Regions from separate parts of the Peribacillus sp. NPDC097675 genome, predicted to be linked through region 2. Evidence: riboswitches for the same ligand, from Rfam matches in the RefSeq annotation. Region 2 holds a riboswitch; the other holds the start of a gene.
What was found. A riboswitch is a leader RNA that binds a small molecule or an ion and turns the genes downstream of it on or off. The one in region 2 is predicted to bind S-adenosylmethionine.

Region 1 (3,426 bases), on a different contig from region 2:
TCTTTGCAATATGGTGTGGGCAGCCATATTATCTGAGATTAAAGTAACGTCCACACCTGCCTGCATGAGTTCCCATGCCGTAAGACGTGCCCCTTGCAAGACTGGTCTCGTTTCACAGGCATAAACTTTTATAGGAAAGGACCTCTCCTTGGCTAGATGGAAGGGTGCAAGCGCTGTTCCGTACCGTGCGGTGGCAATGCCACCGGCGTTACAATGGGTTAAGATAGAATCACCTTCGTTGAATAAGGATAGACCGTATTCGCCAATTTTCCGGCACATCTCTTCATCCTCTGCAAATATCTTTTTTGCCTCCGAAACGAGAGCACTTTTTGCTGCAGGTATGCTTTTGGCTGCTTGTAGAGTATTTTCCATTCTTTTTAATGCCCAAAAAAGGTTGACCGCTGTAGGTCTTGAAGAAGCGAGTTTAGCAATATGCTTCGTGACATTTTGTTTGTATTGCCATAAATCAGTAGTGTTTTCTTGAATCGCACCAAGAGCTACGCCAAATGCCGCAGTGAGACCGATGGCAGGAGCACCGCGAACTTTCATGGTCACGATGCTTTCATAGACATCTTTAACCGTAAAAAGCTCGATGAATTCTGTTTTTGATGGCAAGGCTTGCTGATTCAACAAAGTAATATAGGTATCATTCCATTGAACAGAATAGGGTAGTGGTATTGTTGTTGTCATATGTATATCTCCTTTATAGGGTTGAATATGAAGCTACTGTATGCTGCTTTACGACTTCAATTACTGCGGGAATATTAAGTTCTTTTCGATTTTTTATCAAATGGGCACCAATCTTCAAGGTAGCCGTTTTAGCTGCAATTCTAGCTTCTTTATCCTCAATGCCGTTTAAATCAGCAACATGAGATAAACCGATGGTCCTTCGAATCAGTTCGCAGCCTGCAAAGCCGTATGCATCACCTTTGAATTTGGTGAGTACATAAGAAAGGTACCCCTCAATCTTGCTGTACGGACTTTTGTTAGTGGAATTCCATAGTGCTGAATACGTTTTTTCAAACGTAACCATAAAATCCTTAAGATATGTAAAAATCTCTTCCTTTTCAGTAGCCGGACGTGTTATCGCTTGGAAGAGAAGATTCGCAGTGTATTGGCCAAGGTCAAATCCAACAGGACCATAAAAAGCGAATTCTGGGTCAATTACCTTTGTTTCAGTATCACTTGCAAAAATGCTTCCTGTATGTAAATCGCCATGAAGGAGGGCTTCCTGTTCGGATTCGAAACTTTGTTTTAATTTAGCTACTTCAAGTAACAGTTCAGCATCATTCCAGATAGACTGGGCAGCCCCTGTTAACTCCGGTTCAAACTCCCCTGGATGCTCTTCCAAAAAAGGATCGGTGAAAATGAAGACCTCAGTAATTTTGCAGAGTTCAGGATTGGTGAAGTATCGTGCAACCTCTTTTTTCGCGGAAGGTTCCAAATGGAAATCAGAGGTATAAAAAGCGGTCTTGGCAACAAATTCACCGATATGTTTAGATAATAAGGGGAATGGATCTCCATTGATTAATCCGCTCCGGGCAATTTTAAGATGTGATAGATCTTCCATGACGGTGATGGCAAGCTGTTCATCAGAATAATAGACTTGTGGGACAAATTCAGGACAATAGCTTCGGAATTGAATAAGTGCATTTGCTTCGATTGCCGCTCTTTTTAAAGTCAATGGCCAGCTTTCGCCAAGGACCTTTGCGTAAGGAACCGCTTGTTTGATAATGACTCCTTTATTGTTGACGGAGTCGGTAACGTGAAAAACATAATTTAGATTTCCATCACCAATTTCATTACAATGTAATGAGTCAGTTGTATGGATTAACCCAAGTTTTTGTGTCAGGGCGATTGCCGTTTCGTTTGTCAATAGTTTAAAATTCGATGGTTGAGTCATTTCGTTCCCTCCAGCTCTTAGAATATAATGTAAAAAGCCTCTTTCATATAGAAAGAGGCAGAAGTTTCATCTTCGAACCTCTCATCTCCCAGAAAGTAAGCTTTCTGGTGGATTTAGCACCGTGCCCTGTGGATTTTTTAATCCGGCGGAATTTCCGCCCCATTTCACAATGGAATTACAGTCGGTTGCTGGGCTTCATAGGGCCTTTATCCCTCAGCCTGCTCTTGATAAGAGTATTGTTTTTATTTTCAGAAATATTAATCTTCGATAAGATGATATCAATATTTCAAATAGTTTGTCAATGTAAAATTAATAATATTCAGGACGACGGTCTTCAAATACCGGAATTTGACTCCTTGCTTCCGTTACTTTGACTAAATCTAGGGTGCCTAGTAGTAGTTCCTTTTCTTCTCCTGCTTCGCATATGATTTCACCCCATGGATCAATGATTATGGAATGTCCGGCAAATACATTCTTGGGGTCTGATCCCGAACGATTCACAGCAACAACGAAGGCTTGATTTTCAATGGCCCGACTGATTAACAGCGATCTCCAATGACTGAGCCTCGGTTTTGGCCACTCGGCTGATATGAATAAAACTTCCGCACCGCGTATCGTATGGGCCCGTTGCCATTCCGGGAATCGGATATCATAACAAATGAATCCTGCGCAAACTTTTTCATCAAGGGAAAATAATCCATCTTTTTCACCAGGTTGTAAGTAATGGTGCTCATCCATCAATTGAAACAGGTGGAGCTTGTCGTATTCTTTTACGAGTTTGCCTTCTTTATCGATGATGAGCATTGTGTTATAGATACCTTCCGTGGTTTTTTTTGCAATCGAGCCACCAATAAGGTGAATATGGTGTTTTTTTGCAAGTGCTTTTAGAAAGGTTATGGTTTGTTCCGCTTCCTCGTCTGAGATTTCTTGTAATCTCGTTAAATCATAACCGGTTGTCCATAGTTCTGGCAGCACGACGATATCCGGTTTAGACTGTGCAGCTTTTTCAATCCATTGTTCTGCCACCTGAAAATTAATATCCGGTTGTCCAAAGGCAATTTCCATTTGTAGGCAGGCGATTTTCCATTTCATATTAAAACCTCCATATGTAAAAAAGTACTTTACAAGATTATGATAAACATATATCATTTGTGACTAGAATTTCAAGAAATTTCAGAGAAGGTGTAAAGATGGTGCAATTCGAAAAATCCAAACTTCTTCAGGAGCTTCCCAAGCAATTTTTTGCTTCTTTAGTTGAAAAAGTAAATAAGATATCTTCACAAGGCCATGATGTCATTAATCTTGGACAGGGAAATCCAGATCAACCTACTCCAGGTCATATTGTGCAAAGTCTGCAGACAGCATCAGAAAATACTATGAATCATAAATATTCTCCTTTCCGAGGTCATCAATATTTAAAAGAAGCTGCGGCTCTCTTCTATGAACGTGAATATGGCGTCAAGCTAGACCCCAAAACGGAAGTGGCAATTCTATTTGGTGGAAAGGCTGGCCTTGTGGAATTA
Region 2 (3,426 bases):
TCGTAATCCGCTTCGCGCGTATCGGGATCCACCACTACATTTTCCAATACCGCGCCAAAACGAATGGCGTCGAAAATCTGTGGTTCTTTTTCACGTGAAAGATTAATGGTTTTTGCATAGCATCCGCCCTCGATGTTGAATACACCGTTAGAAGACCAGCCGTGTTCGTCATCACCAATCAGTTTCCGGTTCGTGTCGGCAGATAACGTGGTTTTACCAGTACCGGACAATCCGAAGAATAAAGCGACATCGCCTTCACGACCTACATTTGCCGAGCAATGCATCGGAAGGATTTCTTCTTCCGGAAGTAGGTAGTTCATGATGGAGAAAATGGATTTTTTCATTTCACCTGCATATTCGGTTCCACCGATTAGGATTGTTCTGCGTTCGAATGAAACCATGATGAACGTTTCGGATTTAGTCCCGTCAACTTTTGGATCGGCTTTGAAATTAGGTGCAGATAGGATCGTGAATTCTGCTTCATGCCCTCTCAGTTCCTCCTCGTTCGGACGGATGAACAAAGTATGAGCAAAAAGGTTATGCCAAGCATATTCATTTACAACTCGGATAGGAAGGCGTGATGATTCGTCGGCGCCAGCGAAGCCTTTGAAAACAAAGAGTTCTTCTTTTGCTTTTAGGTAGTCCACTACTTTGCTATATAGATTATTGAAGACTTCTTCAGAAATTGGCTGGTTCACTGGGCCCCAGTCTATTTTATCTTTTACCGAAGCTTCTTCTACAATATATTTATCTTTAGGTGAACGGCCCGTGTATTTGCCGGTTTCAGCTTTTACTGCGCCAGTCGACGTTAAAACGCCTTCATTTCTGCTTAATACTTTTTCAACTAATTGAGGAACTGAGAGCTGAGTTTGCACATTATTCCCTGCTAATAATTGGTGTAACTCATTAACGTCAACAGAATTCATATATGAGATACCATCCTTTGTTTAAGTTTTATATTACAATTAGTATAACACATTAGATTGAATAGTCTATACTATTTAAACGTTTTTTGTGAACGATTATAGAATAGTCAAATTAATCAATTTTTTTATATCCATGAGTAACCTAGTGTTTAATGCCGGCATATACTTGCAGTGAACCATCCTGGATGGTCAGCACTAAAGTTGCCCAGAAAGGAAGATAATCTTATGGTAGTCAATCTTGGATGTAAGAAACGGATGCCCCCGTAAAAAATTAGGGCTCTCGCTGGGATTATCGAAAATCTTCTTTTATATAGGAAGAAACGAAGTAAAACAGCCTATATGAAAAGGAAAAAGGGATTAAAATATGGTTTCCATAGTGCTAATTGCTTGTGACTGAATTATCCATCAATATCAATGGTCTGAAATTCCAGTCTACTCTAAGAATACTATTTATAGTTCATCAGTGCCATAAAAAAAGTTTTTTTATTTTTCGTTGATGGGGAAAAATGTTCTAATTAGAAAAACATTGACAAATTCAGACTAAATGCGATAGTATCTTAAATTGTACGGATTCTCTTATCCCGAGTTGGTGGAGGGACAGGCCCTTTGAAACCCAGCAACCTGCCATATTGAACTTGACCCAAAGATCAATCGCCGAAAATAAAGCGATGATTCTTCAAGGAATTGTGGTGATGGTGCTAACCTGAGCAAGGTAAAGACCCTTGAACGATAAGAGTGAAAGGATAGATGATAGAATTTTTAAACCTTTCCTCATAACCCAGGGAAGGTTTTTGTGTTTTTTTCATGAATTCTGTGTCTATGATTGAAACTAATAAGGGAAACGAGTTCCGTAAAGATCAGGCTTATGCCTACAACATACTAACTTCCAAGGAGGAAATAAGATGTCAAAGAAACGTCTATTTACTTCTGAATCTGTTACAGAAGGCCATCCGGATAAGATTTGTGATCAGATTTCAGATTCCATTTTAGATGCAATCCTTGCTAAGGATGCAAATGCGCGTGTCGCGTGTGAAACAAGTGTGACGACAGGTCTTGTGCTTGTTGCTGGAGAAATTACAACATCGGCTTACGTGGATATTTCGCGTATCGTCCGTGATACGATTGCAGGAATTGGCTACACGCGTGCGAAATATGGCTTCGATGCCGAGACTTGTGCCGTTCTAAGCTCAATCGATGAGCAGTCTGCTGATATCGCAGCGGGCGTTGATAAAGCATTAGAAGCACGTGAAGGCACGATGTCGGAAGAGGAAATCGATGCAATCGGTGCAGGGGACCAAGGTCTTATGTTCGGATTCGCGTGCAATGAAACGGAAGAGCTTATGCCCCTTCCCATTTCATTGGCCCACAAGCTTTCTTTCCGCCTTTCTCAAGTTCGTAAGAATGATACGCTAAGCTATTTGCGTCCTGATGGTAAAACACAGGTAACGGTTGAGTATGATGAGAATAACCTGCCTGTGCGTGTAGATACTATCGTCATCTCTACACAGCATGATCCTGAAGTGACACTTGAGCAAATTCAAGCGGACCTGAAAGAACATGTGATTAAAGCGGTTGTGCCAGCTGACTTAATCGACGAAAACACGAAATACTTCATCAACCCGACTGGTCGTTTCGTAATCGGTGGACCACAAGGGGATGCGGGTCTTACTGGACGTAAGATCATCGTTGATACGTACGGCGGATACGCTCGTCACGGCGGCGGTGCTTTCTCTGGTAAAGATGCGACGAAAGTTGACCGTTCTGCGGCATATGCTGCACGTTACGTTGCGAAAAACATCGTAGCTGCCGGCCTAGCTGATAAAGCGGAGGTGCAATTAGCATACGCAATTGGTGTGGCTAAGCCTGTATCGATTTCAGTCGATACATTCGGCACAGGAACAGTAAGTGAAGAGGTACTAGTGGAATTGGTGGAAGCGAATTTCGACCTACGTCCAGCTGGTATCATCAAGATGCTTGACCTTCGTCGCCCAATCTACAAACAAACAGCTGCATATGGTCACTTCGGCCGTACAGATGTTGATTTGCCTTGGGAGCGCACGGATAAAGCAGAGGCTTTGAAAACACAAGCTCAAGCGTAAACCATAATTAAAAAGGTGCCTCGCAATTTGCGAGGCACCTTTTTGATGGAGTTAAATAGGATTAAATATGGTTACGTAGGGAATAATTCAATGAATCCTATTTTTGTGAATTTTACTTAATTCGTTCAGCCTGTTTATAAATCTGCCCTTTTTCAGCGTATTCACGAACGATTCGATCCATATCCTGGCGATCTTCATCATTGATTTCGCGAACGACTTTGGCTGGACGTCCAAACGCTAACGTGTTTGGTGGGATCACTTTTCCTTGAGGAACAAGGCTACCGGCTCCGATAAAGGCACCTTCACCAATTTCCGCACCATCAAGTATGATGGAACCCATACCGACGAGAGCCCCTTTTCGAACCTGACAGCTATGTAGGATGACTTGGTGGCCGATGGTC

Region 1: another riboswitch for S-adenosylmethionine. It lies ahead of mtnK (S-methyl-5-thioribose kinase); the one in region 2 lies ahead of metK (methionine adenosyltransferase).

What each region holds. Positions count from the first base shown of each region.
Region 1 is NZ_JBNNSK010000009.1:177,618-181,043, reverse strand. Features, by position in the region: gene mtnA (S-methyl-5-thioribose-1-phosphate isomerase) at 1-690, opposite strand, end outside; gene mtnK (S-methyl-5-thioribose kinase) at 704-1,903, opposite strand; SAM riboswitch class I at 1,982-2,137, opposite strand; gene ACQKL5_RS14855 (carbon-nitrogen family hydrolase) at 2,213-2,995, opposite strand; gene ACQKL5_RS14850 (pyridoxal phosphate-dependent aminotransferase) at 3,094-3,426, shown strand, end outside.
Region 2 is NZ_JBNNSK010000008.1:50,694-54,119, forward strand. Features, by position in the region: gene pckA (phosphoenolpyruvate carboxykinase (ATP)) at 1-926, opposite strand, end outside; SAM riboswitch class I at 1,500-1,662, shown strand; gene metK (methionine adenosyltransferase) at 1,829-3,025, shown strand; gene ACQKL5_RS12945 (gamma carbonic anhydrase family protein) at 3,138-3,426, opposite strand, start outside.